Regions from separate parts of the Acidovorax sp. M2(2025) genome, predicted to be linked through region 1. Evidence: riboswitches for the same ligand, from Rfam matches in the RefSeq annotation. Region 1 holds a riboswitch; the other holds the start of a gene.
What was found. A riboswitch is a leader RNA that binds a small molecule or an ion and turns the genes downstream of it on or off. The one in region 1 is predicted to bind glycine.

Region 1 (7,646 bases):
GCAGCAGGTAGTCGTAGTCGCCCGACACCAGGTGCGCTTCGATCACCTCGGGAATGCTGGCCAGCGTCTCGCCAAACTTTTCCAGCGTGTTGTCGGAGTGGCTGTCCAGCGTGACCTGCACCAGCACCGTGTCGGCCAAGTCCAGCGCCTGCGGGTTGATGCGCACCGTGTAGCCCTGGATGACGCCCGCCTCTTCCATCTTCCTGATGCGGCCCCAGCACGGCGACGGGCTCAGGCCCACGGCCTGGCCGATCTCTTGCAAACTGGCGCGGGCGTTGCCCTGCAGCACAGCGAGAATTTTTCTGTCCAATCGGTCCATCGGGCTAATTATTCACGCAACTCGATTGACGCAGAAAATTATTCTGCAATCGGCACAATACTCACCAAATTCAGAAGATTCGTCTCCACCGCGCAGCGCATACTTTCTTCCATCAAGGCGCTCTTACCGGAGTGCACGAAATGGCAAGGCCCCGGCTGGTTACCGCCAGCGCGGGGCCGTTGGCATGGCGGCGGGCGCACCACGGCAGCGCCCCATCCGCGCCGAACGCAAGACACCGGGCGCCGCCATGCGCCGGCGCTACGGCTGCCCAGAACCCCCTGCAGTTGATAAGCACGCTTACCAGCACAAACCCGGATGCCCGGTGCGATGCTGCACCGCCATAATTTGTGCGAGGCCTGGGGCCGCCCCTGCGGGGCGCCGCGCGTTCTTCCGCCCCCGCCCACTATTCCAACAGGAGACAGCATGCAACTGACCAAACTCGTCGTCGGCCTGGGCCTTGCGCTCGGCTTTGTGGCGTCCGCGGCTGCGCAGACCACCATGCGCATCAGCATCTCGACGGCCCAGAACTCCCACCAGGGCGTCGCCATCGACACGTTTGCCAAGGAAGTCGAGAAGCGCACGGGCGGCCGCTACAAGGTGCAGACCTTCTACAACGGCGCCCTGGGCGGCGAGCGCGAATCCATCGAGGCCGTGCAGCTAGGCACGCAGGAGCTGGCGTTCAGCTCCAGCGGCCCCGTGCCCAACTTTGTGCCCGAGACGAAGATCCTGGACGTGCCCTTCCTGTTCCGCGACAAGGCGCACGCCCGCGCCGTGCTGGACGGCCCCATCGGGCAAGACCTGCTGTCCAAGTTTGACGCCAAGGGTTTCAAGGCGCTGGCGTGGGCGGAAAACGGCTTCCGCCACATGACCAACAGCAAGCGTGACGTGAAGGAGCCCGGCGACCTGAAGGGCCTGAAGATGCGCACCATGGAGAACCCGGTGCATATCGCTGCCTACAAGGGCTTCGGCATCATCACCACGCCCATGGCCTTCCCGGAAGTGTTCACCGCCCTGCAGCAAGGCACGGTGGACGGCCAGGAAAACCCCCTGTCGGTCATCATCTCGGCCAAGTTTGACCAGGTGCAAAAACACCTGTCGCTCACCGGCCACGTGTACTCGCCCTGCATCTTCCTGATGAACAAGGCCGCGTTCGACAAGCTGTCGGCCGCCGACAAGCAAGCCTTCCTCGACGCAGCCAAGGAAGGCGCCAAGGCCAACCGCGCCCGCGTGGACGAAGACGATGCCAAGGGCGTGGCCGACCTGCGCGCCAAGGGCATGACCGTGATCGACAACCTGGACAAGGCCAAGTTCGTGGCGGCGCTGGCGCCCGTGAATGCCGAGTTCGAAAAGCAGTTCGGCAAGGCTGCGCTGGACAAGATCCGGGCCGTCAAGTAACCCGCAACGCGTGCGGCGGACGCACCCGTTGCTCCTGGTCCTGGCTTTCAACGCCCGTTTGCCGCGCGCAAACGGGCTTTTTCATTCATGAAAAAAATCTTTCTTCAATGGGAACGGTGGAGCACCGGCGCCGCCATGGCGGGTGCCTGCCTGATGCTGGCCCTGGCATCGCTGCTGGGCATGTTCCAGATCGTCATGCGTTTCGTGCTGGAGCAGCCGGCCGAGTGGACCGAGGTGCTGATCCGCTTCAGCCTGATCTGGATGGTGTTCCTCGCCATTCCTGCGGCCTTTCGCCAGGGCGCCATGGTGAGCGTGGACGTGCTCTACCGCTGGAGCCCGCCCGCCCTGCGGCGCGTGCTGGATGCGGTCGTGAGCCTGGCCGCGCTGGCGCTCATCGCGGTCATCGTGTGGTTCGGCTGGGACTACGCCCAGCGCGGCGGCGTGCAGTCGATGGCGGGGCTGGAATCGGTGTCGATGTTCTGGGCCTATGTCGCCATGCCGGTGGGCGGCCTGTTCAGCGCCGTCGGCATCGTGGGCAACTGGCTTGACCCGCAGCGCCAGGAACTGGAGACCGCGCAATGACCCCCACCATGCTCGTCACCATGGTGCTGTGCTTCGCACTCACCGTCTCCGTCGCGGTGTCCATCGGGCTCGCGTCGATCGTTGGCATCCAGGTGTCCAACGCCAACATGCTGATCTCGGTGAAGGAAATGTTCGCCTCAATCAACAAGTTCCCGCTCGCGGCCATTCCCTTCTTCATCCTGGCGGGCAACCTGATGGAAACCGGTGGCATCTCGCGCCGGCTGGTGGAGTTTGCCAAGAGCATCGTGGGCGGCGTGCAAGGCGGCCTGCCCATGACCTGCGTGCTCACCTGCATGATCTTTGCGGCGGTGTCGGGCTCGTCGGTGGCCACCACGTTCGCCATCGGCGCCATCCTGATTCCGGCGCTCATCAAGCATGGCTACCCCACCAGCTACGCGGCCGCGCTGCAGGCCACCAGCGCCGAGCTGGGCGTGATCATTCCGCCCTCCATTCCCATGATCCTGTACGGCGTGAGCGCCGAGGTGTCGATTGGCGAGCTGTTCATCGCAGGCTTCGGCCCCGGCATCCTCATCAGCCTGGCGCTGATGAGCTTCGTGTGGGTGTATTGCAAGATCAAGGGCTGGGGCAAGAACGACGGCGACGGGCGCATGCCCCTGGGCCGCGCCACCTTGCAGGCGGGCTGGGCATTGCTGATGCCGGTCATCATCCTGGGCGGCATTTATGGCGGCGTGTTCACGCCCACCGAAGCGTCGGCCGTGGCGGTGTTCTATGCGCTGTTGGTCGGCGTGCTCATTTACCGCGAGATCAAGCTGCGGGACTTGTACGCCATCCTGCGCAAGTCGGCCATCTCGTCCGCGGTGATCATGTTCATCATCGCCAACGCGGGCCTGTTTGCTTTTCTGATCACGCGCGCCGGCGTGCCCGACGCGATCGGCCACTGGCTGGAAGGCGTGCTGCAATCGCCGGCCATGTTCCTGCTGGGCGTCAATGCGGCGCTGTTCCTGATCGGCATGTTCATCGAGACCAGCGCCGCCATCATCGTGCTCGCCCCCATCCTCGCCCCGGTGGCCCAGCACTTTGGGGTGGACCCGGTGCACTTCGGCCTGATCATGGTGGTGAACCTGGCGCTGGGCATGATCACCCCGCCCTTCGGCGTGAACCTGTTTGCGGCGTGCACGGTGGCCCGGATTTCGCTGGACCGCATCGTGGGCCACCTGCTGCCGTTCGTCTGCGTGATCCTGGTGTGCCTGCTGGTCATCACCTACGTGCCAGGCATTTCGCTGAGCCTGCGCGACCTGGTGTACGCCAAGTAGGCATTACAATCGTGGCCGTCAGGAGAGAGTGCCCCACCTTCGCAACGAAGGCAGCGCGGCACCGCCGAAGGCGCAGGCAGCTGCCGAACGCTCAGGCAAAAGGACTGGCAACCGCCCGCAGCGATGCGGGCGTTACCTTGCTGGAGAGAGATGGTCCCGCCGCATCGCGCGATGGGCCATCCACCGAAGGAGCAAGCCGCGCGGCCAGCCAGGGCGCCGCGGTGAATCTCTCAGGTAAAGCGGACAGCAGGGCAAATCCCGCGATCCATGGGGTCGCGGCCACCATTTGCCCGGAGTTCCGCCTTGACCGCCACGCCCGCTTCCGCATCCGCCCCCCTGCTCACCACGCCCCTGAACGCCCTGCACATTGAGCTGGGCGCCCGCATGGTGCCGTTTGCCGGCTACTCCATGCCCGTGCAATACCCCGCCGGCCTGATGGCCGAGCACGTGCACACGCGCACGGCCGCGGGCCTGTTCGACGTGTCGCACATGGGCCAGCTCAAGCTCATCGGTGCCGATGCGGCTGCAGCCTTCGAGACGCTGATGCCCGTGGACGTGATCGACCTGCCCGTGGGCAAGCAGCGCTACGGCCTGCTGCTGACCGATGAGGGCACCATCATCGACGACCTGATGTTCTTCAACCAGGGCGTGGTGGACGGCGAGCCCACGCTGTTCGTCATCGTCAACGGCGCCTGCAAGGTGGGCGACATCGCGCACATCCAGGCCCGCATCGGCCAGCGCTGCAAGGTCGTGCCCATGCCCGACCACGCCCTGCTCGCGCTGCAGGGCCCGCAGGCCGTCACCGCCCTCGCCCGCCTGGCGCCCGGCGTCGAAAAACTGGTGTTCATGACCGGTGGCGCGTTCAGCATTGCGGGCTGCGACTGCTTTGTGACCCGCAGCGGCTACACCGGCGAAGACGGCTTTGAGATCTCCGTGCCCGCCGCCCAGGCAGAGACGCTCGCCCGCGCCCTGCTGGCCCAGCCCGAAGTGAAACCCATCGGCCTGGGCGCGCGCAACTCGCTCCGGCTGGAAGCGGGCCTGTGCCTGTACGGCAACGACATCGACACCACCACCACCCCGCCCGAGGCCGCACTGAACTGGGCCATCCAGAAGGTGCGCCGCACCGGCGGTGCGCGGGCGGGCGGCTTCCCCGGCGCCGACAAGGTGCTGGCGCAGATCGACAACCCCGCCAGCCTGCAGCGCAAGCGCGTGGGCCTGGTGGCGCTGGAGCGCGTGCCCGTGCGCGAGCACACCGAGCTGCAAGGCACGGACGGCCAGAAGATCGGCGAGGTCACCAGCGGCCTGCTGGGCCCCACGGTGAACGAGCCCGTGGCCATGGGCTACGTGGATGCCGCCCACGCCGCCATCGGCACGCGTGTGAACGCCATCGTGCGCGGCAAGGCCGTGCCGATGGAAGTGCGGGCCATGCCTTTCGTCCCGGCCAACTACTACCGCGGCTGATTTCGCGGACGGCAGCGCATACGGCGTCCATTCGCCCCGTTCGCCCGCTACATTGCTGATTCCTTCATTTACCCCCTTTGCCTGAGGAGCTTCCCCATGACCGTCAAATTTTCCAAAGAACACGAGTGGATCAACGCCGCTGATGCCGCCGCTGCCGTGGTCGGCATCACCGTGCATGCGCAGGATGCGCTGGGCGACGTGGTGTTCGTGGACCTGCCCGAAGTCGGCAAGACCTACAGCCAGGGCGAAGTGGCCGGCGTGGTCGAATCCGTCAAGGCCGCTGCCGACGTGTACATGCCCGTCGCGGGCGAGATCGTCGAAGTGAACGAAGCCCTGCGCGCCGACCCGTCCCTGGCCAACAGCGACCCGCTGGGCGCCGGCTGGTTCTTCAAGGTCAAGCTGTCCGACGCCGGCCAGCTGGCCGAGCTGATGGACGAGACGACCTACAGCGCCTTCGCCGCCAACGCCTGAACGCCGGGCTTGCCGCACAAAGCGCCTCAAAAACCATAGCTGCTTGCGCTTTATCCATGCCGATCTCAGACCAAAATCGATCTGAGGTTGGCTAAAAACAAGCGCGAGCAGCTCCCCTTTTCATAGCAGACCACCGCCCCACCATGACCGCCGCCCTGCCCCTCTCCGCGCTGGAGAACGCCGCCGAGTTTTTGCCCCGCCACATCGGCATCGACGCGGCGGATGAAGCCCACATGCTGTCCGTGATCGGCGAGGCCTCGCGCCGCGCGCTCATCGACTCCATCGTGCCGCGCTCCATCGCCCGGGGCCGCGCCATGGACCTGCCGCCCGCCACCACCGAGGCCGCAGCGCTGGCCGAACTCAAGGCCATCGCCGGCAAGAACAAGCTGCTCAAGAGCTTCATCGGCCAGGGCTACTACGGCACGCACACCCCCGGCGTCATCCTGCGCAACATCCTGGAAAACCCCGCCTGGTACACCGCCTACACGCCCTACCAGGCCGAGATTTCGCAGGGCCGCATGGAGGCGCTGGTCAACTTCCAGACCATGGTCTGCGACCTGACGGGCATGCCCATTGCCAATGCGTCCATGCTCGACGAAGCCACCGCCGCCGCCGAGGCGATGACGCTGGCCAAGCGCTCCGTCAAGAGCAAGAGCAATGTCTTTGTGGTGGCCGGCGACGCCCACCCCCAGACCATCGAAGTCATCCAGACCCGCGCCAAGCCCCTGGGCCTGGAAGTGCGTTTGGCCAACTCGGCCGAAGAATGGAACACCCTGCTGGCGGGCGAGTACTTTGCCGTGCTGGCGCAATACCCCGCCACCAGCGGCCGCATTGACGACCTGCGCGCCGACGTGGAAAAGGCCCACGCCCAGCAAGCCGCCTTCATCGTGGCCGCCGACCTGCTGGCGCTCACCCTCATCACGCCGCCGGGCGAGTTTGGCGCCGACATCGTGGTCGGCACCACCCAGCGCTTCGGCATGCCCATGGGCGCGGGCGGCCCGCACGCCGCCTACATGGCCTGCCGCGACGAGTTCAAGCGCAGCATGCCCGGCCGCCTGGTGGGCGTGAGCGTGGACGTGCACGGCAAGCCCGCCTACCGCCTGGCCCTGCAAACGCGCGAGCAGCACATCCGCCGCGAAAAAGCCACCTCCAACATCTGCACCGCCCAGGTGCTGCCCGCCGTGGTGGCCAGCATGTACGCCGTGTACCACGGCCCCGAAGGCCTGCAGCGCATCGCCCAGCGCGTGGCCGCCTACACCGCCATCCTGGCCCAGGGCCTCAAGCAGCTGGGCGCCCCCGTGCGTGAACAGGCCACCTTCGACACGCTGAGCCTGCACACCGGCGCCGCTACCAAATCCATCGCTGCCCGCGCCGTATCCATGGGCGCCAACCTGCGCATTTACTTTGAAGAGTACCTGTGCCTTTCGCTGGACGAGACCACCACGCGCGCCGATGTCGAGCTGCTGTGGAAGGTCTTCGCCAAGGACGGCCAGACGCTGCCCACCTTCGACGCATTTGAAAACGGCGTGGAGCCGCTGATCCCCGCCGCGCTGCGCCGCACCAGCCAATACCTCACGCACCCGGTGTTCAACACCCACCACAGCGAAACCGGCATGCTGCGCTACATCCGCCAGCTGTCCGACAAGGACCTGGCGCTGGACCGCAGCATGATCCCGCTGGGCAGTTGCACCATGAAGCTCAACGCCACCAGCGAGATGATCCCCATCACCTGGCCCGAGTTTGCGAACGTGCACCCGTTTGCCCCTGCCGACCAGCTGCAAGGCTACCAAGCGCTGGACGAGCAACTGCGCGCCTGGCTGTGCCAGGCCACGGGCTACGCGGGCATCAGCCTGCAGCCCAACGCGGGTTCACAAGGCGAATACGCCGGCCTGCTGGCCATCAAGGGCTACCACGCCGCGCGCGGCGAAAGCCACCGCAACATCTGCCTCATCCCCAGCAGCGCCCACGGCACCAACCCCGCCAGCGCCCAGATGGCCGGCATGCAGGTGGTAGTGACGGCCTGTGACGCCAGCGGCAACGTGGACCTGGCCGACCTGAAGGCCAAGTGCGAGCAGCACAGCGCCCACCTGGCCTGCGTGATGATCACCTACCCCAGCACGCACGGCGTGTTCGAAACCAGTGTC
Region 2 (7,646 bases), 2.2 Mb from region 1:
AGCCAGTACACCGACGTGAAGCCGCGCGATGCCGCAACCTTGGCGGCCTTGTATGCAGGACGTCCAGCACTTCCAGCACTTGGCCCCGTTGCAGGCAAAGATCACGGGCCTGGCCTTGTCGAGCGGGCCAGGCTTGTCCAGCGACTGGAAGTCATCCTCGCGGATGCGTTTGCCTTGTATTCCATTTCGGTGCGGGTATCCACCAGCACCGCGCCGCGCGCCAGCAGGCCGTCCGCTTCCTTGGCGCTCATGCGGCACAGGCGGGCTGGAGGGTGGTGAACAGCGCTTTGCCGCGCGCCAGCTCCGCGGGGTCGGCAGCGGTGGCGTGATGCCTTTGTATGCCGGGGCGGACATGCAGGCCGTGGAGCGCTTCATAGCGCAGGCCACGGGCGCGGCCGAGTAGCGCCGCCCGGCGCCCCGCGCGGTGCCTGGGCATTGCGCGCGAGGTGGGCGCCGCCGGCGGGCAGGCGGCTCAAGCCGCTCAAGCCGCCGTGCGCGACGGCACCAGGGCCGCGCCGGGGCGACGCCCCTGCACGCCCTGGAAGGCAAAGTCCACCTCCGGCACCCGGCCGCTCACGATGTCGGCCAGGGCCTGGCCCGAGCCGCAAGCGTGCGTCCAGCCCAGCGTGCCGTGGCCGGTGTTGAGGAACAGGTTGCCCAGGCGCGTGGCGCCGATCAGCGGCACGTTGCTGGGCGTGGCGGGGCGCAGGCCCGTCCAGAACTGGGCCTGCGCGGTGTCGCCCGCGCCGGGGAAGAGCTGCTCCACGCGGCGCACGATGGCCTCGCAGCGCACGGGGTTCAGGTGGCGGTCGTAGCCGTTCAGCTCCGCCGTGCCGGCAATGCGCAGGCGGTCACCGCCGCGTTCGCTTGTGTAGCGCGAGAACACGAGCTTGAACTCATCGTCCGTCAGGCTCACCTGGTGCGCCAAGCGCGCGTCCTTGACGGGCATGGTCACCGAATAGCCCTTGGCCGGGTAGATGGGCAATTCAATGCCCAGTGGCTGGGCCAGCAGCGGGCTGAACGAGCCCAGCGCCAGCACGAAGGCATCGCCGCGCACGCGCTCGAAGCGGCCTTCGGCATTGGTCACTTCCACATGGTCGATGCGGCCGGCCACCTCGCGCAGCGCGGTGATGTGGTGGCCCAGGCGGAATTGCACGCCTGCCGCCTCGCACAACCTGGCCAGTTCGCGGGTGAACTGGTTGGCGTCGCCGGATTCGTCCTCGGCCGTGTAGGTGGCGCCGGCCAGCTGCGGGCGGATGTGGGCGAGGGCCGGCTCAATGCGCACGGCCTCGTCGGCGCTGATGACCTGGCGCTCGCAGCCCAGCGCACGCATCTGCTCCGCGGGGGCGAGCGCGCCCTCGAATTCCTGGGCGTTGGTATAGAAGTGCAGGATGCCCTGCGTGCGCTGGTCGTATTGGAGGCCCGTGGCCGCGCGCAGCTGCTGCAGCACGCTGCGGCTGTAGGTGCCCAGGTTGACGATCTGCTCGATGTTGTGGCGCGTGCGCGCGGGCGTGCAGTTGCGCAGGAAGGACAGGCCCCACAGCCACTGCCGCATGTCCGCGCGCAGGCGGAACAGCAGCGGTGCATCTTCCTTGCCCAGCCACTGCAGCACCTTCAGCGGCGCGCTGGGGTTGGCCCAGGGCTCGGCATGACTCACCGAGATCTGTCCCCCGTTGGCAAAGCTGGTCTCGGCGCCGGGTGTGGCCTGGCGGTCGATGACGGTCACCTCGTGGCCGCGCTGTGCAAGGAAATACGCCGAAGTCACGCCGAGCAAGCCGGCACCCAAAACGATCACGCGCATGATTTTCAAAGCCTTTCTGGGCTCTGGCGCTTGATGGATGTGCGCAGACAGCTATAAATTTAATAGCATGCAGCTGGCGCGCTTCCGCCAAGCTGCCGCTCCCCCTGTCCTTGGTACCTGAGAGATTCACCGCGCACCCACCCGGGCTGCGGCTTGCTCCTTCGGTGCGCTACGCAGCCCCGTGGTGTCCGGGGCGGTGGCGTCTCTCCAGACGGCTTTTGAAAAAAGATGCAGTACGGAACCTGAGCGTGCATGGGAGTTTGCGCCTTCGGTGACGCGGGCGGTGCCGCGTGCTCTCCTGCGGGGCTGATTCTAGGAAGCACTGCGGCGCCCACCGGCATCTTGCCGTGCTAATGGCCGGCAATCGTTGCTGATGCGAGCAGGGCCGGGTGGCCATAATCCGTCGCACTGCTGTTTCCCTCCACCCAACCAACGGCCTGCGCCCCGCACGCCAGGATGCCTTCCATGCCCGACACCGCTTTTGATGCCTTTGCCGCCGCTGCCGTCCTGACCATGGCGCGCCAGGGGCGCATGCCCCGGCCGCTGGACTTGCCCGCGGGGCTGCGGCCGCGGGACGCCGCGCAGGCCTATGCGGTGCAGGACGCGGTGGTGCGCGAGCGCGCGGAGGTGGCCGGCTGGAAGGTTGGGGCCGCAAGCCCGCAGGCCCAGCCCGCGCGTGCGGCCCTCACCCGCGATTCCGTGTGGGTGGCTGCCGGAGAGCCGCCGACCGTCCGGCTCGCGGCCGCGGATTTTGCGGTGGTTGGCGTGGAGGCCGAACTGGTCTATGAGCTGGGCGCCGACCTGCCTCCCCGAAGCACACCGTACGGCCCCGAAGAGGTGCTGGCTGCCGTGGTTTCGGTGCGCGCCGCTATCGAGGTGTGCGACACCCGCTTTGCCGCCTGGGCGCGACAAGGCGAGTGGAGCCGGCTGGCCGACCAGGCCTGCCATGGCGCCCTGGTGGTGGGCTCCGGCTCCGCCGACGTGGCGGCGGTGCGGCCCCTGCAGCAGCCGGTCTGCCTGTGGGTGAATGGCGAAGCGGCGGTGCGGCACGCTGCAGGCGGCAACCCTGCGGGCGACCCCTTGCGCCTGCTGGCATGGCTGGCCAGCGGCGGCGCCGCCAGCCTGGGTGGATTGCGCGCAGGCCAGTGGGTGACTACCGGCTCCTGCACGGGGACGGTGCTGGTCGCACCCGGCACCGAGGTGGTCGCAGACTTTCCGGGGCTCGGGTCCGCCGTGCTGCGCGTGGACTGAGGCGTTCACGCGCCGGCCACCCGCCGTGCGTCAGTGGCGGTACGGGTTGTCGGGGCGGCGGTCGTAGCGGTTGGGCACGCCGTCGCGGTCGTGGTCGCGGGGCCGCTCGTAGCGATTCGGGATGCCGTCACCGTCGCGGTCCCGGTCATACCGGTTGGGAATGCCGTCGCCATCGCGGTCCCACCCGCCGGGGCGCATCTCCCAGCGGCCGCCGTGCTCCACCCAGCGAGGCTCGCGGTAGTAGTAGCCCGGGCGGGCCTTCACCCAGTAGCCCTGCAGCCACACATAGCGGTGTCCGCGCCATTCCCAGTGGCCGGGCACCCACACCATGCCACGGCGGGCATGGGGCATGACTTCGTGGCGGGGCGGCGGCGGCGGGCCGTACTGGACAACGACGGGCGCGGCCGGGCGGTATTGCGGGGGCGGACCCGACTGGATCACGACAGTGGCGCTGGTCTGTGCCTGCGCCACGGTGGCGGTGCCCAGGGCGGACAGCAGGGCGACGGAAACAGCGGCGAGTGCATTGCGGTGCATGGTGGTCTCCTTGGCGCCTGTTCAACGTTCTCACGCGGGTTCTGGAGGACATGTCCGAGGCGTCTGACAAGTGATTCCTTGCGGAACCGGAGCCTTCATGGTGCGTGCGGGTTGTCAAGCCGGTGTAGGCGTTTGGCGAAGACTTGTGACGTAGTGTTTCCCGACCGTGCGAAAGGCCGCAATTCCGTGATGTTTTTCACGCTGCCGCCGCCCGCCGGGTCAGCGCCACCAGACGAGGGCGGCCACCGTGAGCAGCGCCACCCAGGCGGGGTGCCGGCCGTCCGTTGCAAAGAACACCAGCAGCCCGCTGGCGAGCGTGGCGGCGCCCGCCACATCGGCCACCCAGGCGTCCAGGTCGGGGTCCGCAGGCACGGTGCCCAGGCGCCACAGCAGCGCGCTCAAGGCCCAGCCCAGCACGGTGGCCAAGTGCCAGGTGCCCCACAGGATGCGCACCTGCCGTTCGCGCAGCACCGGCTGCCCCGCGGTGGGCACCACGCCGCGCGTGCGCAGCGGGCGGAAGACCCGCAGTTCCCCGACCACCGAGTGGGCCGCACCCACCACCGCGAGGCCCACCGCCGCCAGGACCAGTGCGGTGTTCATGCCGGCGAATGCGGCCCGCTGCCGTGGATCTGGGGGTGGTGCGTGTGCACGCGCGCGCCCAGCAGGGTGAGCAGGTGCATGAGGCCCATCCACATGCGTTCGAAAACGGGCATCTCGCGCGGCACCTGCACCAGATGTTCCCCCAGCACGCGCTGGTGCGCTGGCGGGGTGAGGGGCACGGGGGCCTTGGTGCCGAAGTCGAACACCGGCCGGGTGAACGGCTCCACCTGCCAGGCCTGCATCTCTGCCAGCACGGGGGCAATGTCGCGCGCATAGGTGGGCACGGCCAGGTCCGGGCGGGCCAGCCCCAGGGCCTGGTAAGCCTGCAGCACCTGCGCATCGCGCTGCGGATCGCCCGCCGGCCGCAGCAGGGCCGACCAGGCGCTGGCCACGTGGTGCCGGAACGGCGCGGACAGCTCGCGGGTACAGCCGAAGTCCAGTACCCCCACCGCGCCGTCCGGCGTGAACACGAAGTTGCCGGGGTGCGGATCGGCATGCACCCTGCCGAGCACGAAGGTGCAGTGCAGGAACCAGTCCCACAGGCGCTGCCCCGCCTGGTCGCGCAGCGCCTGGCGGGGCCGCGTGGCCAGCCAGGCCTGCAGCGGCTGGCCGGGCAGGAACTGCTGCGTGAGCACCTGCGCCCGGGTGTGCGACAGCACGGGCCGCGCGATCACCACACCGGGCTGTGCCGCGTGCTGCGCAAACCACTGCAGCTGCGCCGCCTCCTGCAGGTAGTCCACCTCGCGCAGCAAGGTGGCCTCGATCTCGTCCATCACCGCCTGCACAACGGGTGCTTCCGGCAGGGGCAGGTCGGTGTGGGCCAGGGTGCGCAGCACGCCGCGCACCAGCTGCATGTCGCTGGCGATGGTGCTGGCGATGCCGGGGTACTGCACCTTCACGGCCACCGTGCCGTGGCCCGCCAGCTGGGCGCGGTGCACCTGGCCCAGGCTGGCGGCGGCAAACGCGGTGGGCTCGAAGTGATCGAACAGCGCCTCCGGCTCCTGGCCGAACGCCTGGCGGAACACGCGGCCCACCAGCGCGCGGTTCAGCGGCAGGGCCTGGCAGTGCGCGCGGGCCAGCTCGCGCCGCACGCCCTCGGGCAGCAGCTGCGGGTGCATGCTGAGCAGCTGCGACACCTTCAGCGCCGAGCCGCGCAACTGCCCCAGCGCGCCAAACAGGATGCGGCCCACGGCGGCTTCATGCTCGGCCTGGGCCGCGGGTGTGCGGCGGCGGGTGCGGTGCCCCACCTCGGCCATGCCGATGCGTGCGGCGGCCAGCCCGGTGATGGCGCTGCGGGCCAGTTTGCTGGTGCGCGGGGCGCGGTCGCTAACCATGCTGTGCCAGGCGCTGCGCCGTGTCGCGGGCGATGACGCGGTGGAAGGGCGTGACCACCGCCATGTAGGCGTGGCCCAGCAGGTTGTGGATGTGCACCACGGTGCTCAGCACCACGGTGGGCGCGGCGCCCGGGGCTGCGGCGCGCTTGCAGATGGAGACCTGCACGTCCAGGTGCCGGTCGTCCTGGCCCATCACCACTTCCGTGTCGCTCAGGTGCCGGATGCGGAAGATGCCCACGCGGTCGCCCACCCGGTAGCTGCGCGCGTCGTTCAGCGCGCGGCCGCTGGCGGGCGGGTGGCCGTCGTGCAGCTGGCCCAGGTCCTTCAGACCGACGAGCCGCACGGCCTGGTTGCGCACGGCCATGAGCGCGCGTGTCCACGCCGGGGTGCGCGCGGCCACGTCCAGCCACGCCTGCAGCGACGGGCGCTCCGGGTGCCGGTCGGCCACCTCATAGGCATCGAAAAAGTGGGCGCCGGGCAGCGTGGCGTGGATGGCGGTGCCGGGCGGCACCTGCGTGGCGCGCACGGTGGGTACAGCCTGGGGGGGCGAGGTGGCGGTCATGGGGTGCCCTTCCTCTTTTTGCTGGCGGAGGCTGCTGAAGGCCGTGCTGCACGGGGTTTGCGGGCGGGCGCGGGCGGCGCGTCCTCCCCGGCCTGCTCCCGCCGCGGTGCGCTGCCCACCGTCTGCCGGGCCAGCTGCAGCAGCCCTAGCAGCCCGCTGCGGTGCTGGGCCATGCGGGCCATCTGGCTGCGCAACACAAAGCCGCCCAGCTGCAGCACCCGGTTGACCAGGCCGCTGCGCAGCGTCTGCACCAGCACGCCCAGCGAGAGGTCCACCAGCTGCGCGGTGTCGGCAAACTCGTCGGAGGTGTCGCCCAGCCAGTACGTGACCACACCGGCGAGGTAGTCGGTGTACAGGCTGCCCGCCACGCCCTTGAAGTCGCAGGGCTCGATCTCGCCGCTGGCCTCGGCGGCCTCCAGAAAGCTGGCCACCGCTTCGCGCAAGCGCTGGCGCGCGGCCAGCGGCTCGGCCAGCATGGACAGGGGCGAGCGCTGGGCCAGCGTGCGCACCTGCGCCACGAATTCCCGGTCGGCCAGCAGGTGCTCGAGCACCGCGTCCGTCAGGCGCTGCAGCTTTTCCTGCAGCTGGTAGCCAGCGAAGCCCGGGGTCTGCAACGCGGCGTCCAGCGCCTGCTGCACCGCGTCGTCCAGGTAGCCCACCACGATGCGGTCCTTGGTGGGAAAGTACTTGTAGATCGTGGCGTCGCCAATGCCGGCGGCGCGTGCGATGTCCTTCATCGTCGTGCCGTCAAAGCCCTGGCGGGTCATCAGGTCCACCGCGCTGGCCAGGATCTGGCGGCGCGTGGCCTCTTGCTGCTGGCGGGTGGTTTTCATTTCATAAAAATGAAGTTTTAAGTTGATTAAAGAATAGTTATTTTTGTTTAAAGCGTCAAGCGCGTTGTTCTGCGGCCGGCAGGGACGCGCACGGCCGTCCCTGCCGAGGGCCGGCGTCAGAGGTTGGTGCAAGGGGGAAGCCGCCGCGGGGCCGGCAAGGGAAAGGGGCCGCTGCCCCGGCGCGCTGTTGCAGCGCCCCGGGGCGGCCTCGCGGTCAGTGTTCTTCGGTGACGCTCAGGCCGCGGCGGAGGCGGTCGAGCCAATTGTTCAACCTGTTCACCACGCTGTGGCGCAGGCCGAAGAGGCCTTCCATGCGCGCAAAGCGGACCAGGTGGCGCAGCTGGGCGTTGATCTTGGATTGGCCCGTCACCTGGGGCTGGACATAGAACACATGGCCCGCGAAGCCGGCCACGTCGTGCAGGATGGCGTCGTCCACGACCAGCACCAGCACGCCAGGCCAATGCGCGCAGCCATAGAAGGCGATGCGCAGCTGGTTCATGGTGCGGTCGATGAGGCCCGCATCCAGGGCGGACGCATCAATGGCTGCGATCAGGGTCCCTTCCGTGCACAGCTCGCGCGCGGCGCGATGCACGCGTTCCACGTCCAGCATGGGCTGGTCGCGAAAGAAGTGATCGATCCAGGAGCGCATGGACACCGGCGTGGGCGCTGCAGCCAGTGCCGTCCCATCGGCCGTCTGGGGCTCCCGCTGCGCGGTGGGCAGGTCAATGACC

Region 2: linked by a shared signal. The riboswitch ahead of ACOYR3_RS03720 (D-amino acid dehydrogenase) and the one ahead of gcvT (glycine cleavage system aminomethyltransferase GcvT) in region 1 are both predicted to bind glycine.

What each region holds. Positions count from the first base shown of each region.
Region 1 covers NZ_CP186262.1:3,011,534-3,019,179, forward strand. Annotated here, with positions in the region: gene ACOYR3_RS13995 (Lrp/AsnC family transcriptional regulator) at 1-319, opposite strand, end outside; gene ACOYR3_RS14000 (TRAP transporter substrate-binding protein) at 743-1,714, shown strand; gene ACOYR3_RS14005 (TRAP transporter small permease) at 1,802-2,296, shown strand; gene ACOYR3_RS14010 (TRAP transporter large permease) at 2,293-3,570, shown strand; glycine riboswitch at 3,580-3,687, shown strand; glycine riboswitch at 3,701-3,827, shown strand; gene gcvT (glycine cleavage system aminomethyltransferase GcvT) at 3,874-5,031, shown strand; gene gcvH (glycine cleavage system protein GcvH) at 5,128-5,502, shown strand; gene gcvP (aminomethyl-transferring glycine dehydrogenase) at 5,646-7,646, shown strand, end outside.
Region 2 covers NZ_CP186262.1:797,699-805,344, forward strand. Annotated here, with positions in the region: gene ACOYR3_RS03715 (hypothetical protein) at 102-251, opposite strand; gene ACOYR3_RS03720 (D-amino acid dehydrogenase) at 482-1,801, opposite strand; glycine riboswitch at 1,896-2,022, opposite strand; glycine riboswitch at 2,023-2,112, opposite strand; gene ACOYR3_RS03725 (2-keto-4-pentenoate hydratase) at 2,267-3,052, shown strand; gene ACOYR3_RS03730 (hypothetical protein) at 3,083-3,586, opposite strand; gene ACOYR3_RS03735 (hypothetical protein) at 3,806-4,186, opposite strand; gene ACOYR3_RS03740 (ABC1 kinase family protein) at 4,183-5,520, opposite strand; gene ACOYR3_RS03745 (DUF2867 domain-containing protein) at 5,513-6,082, opposite strand; gene ACOYR3_RS03750 (TetR/AcrR family transcriptional regulator) at 6,079-6,915, opposite strand; gene ACOYR3_RS03755 (hypothetical protein) at 7,130-7,646, opposite strand, start outside.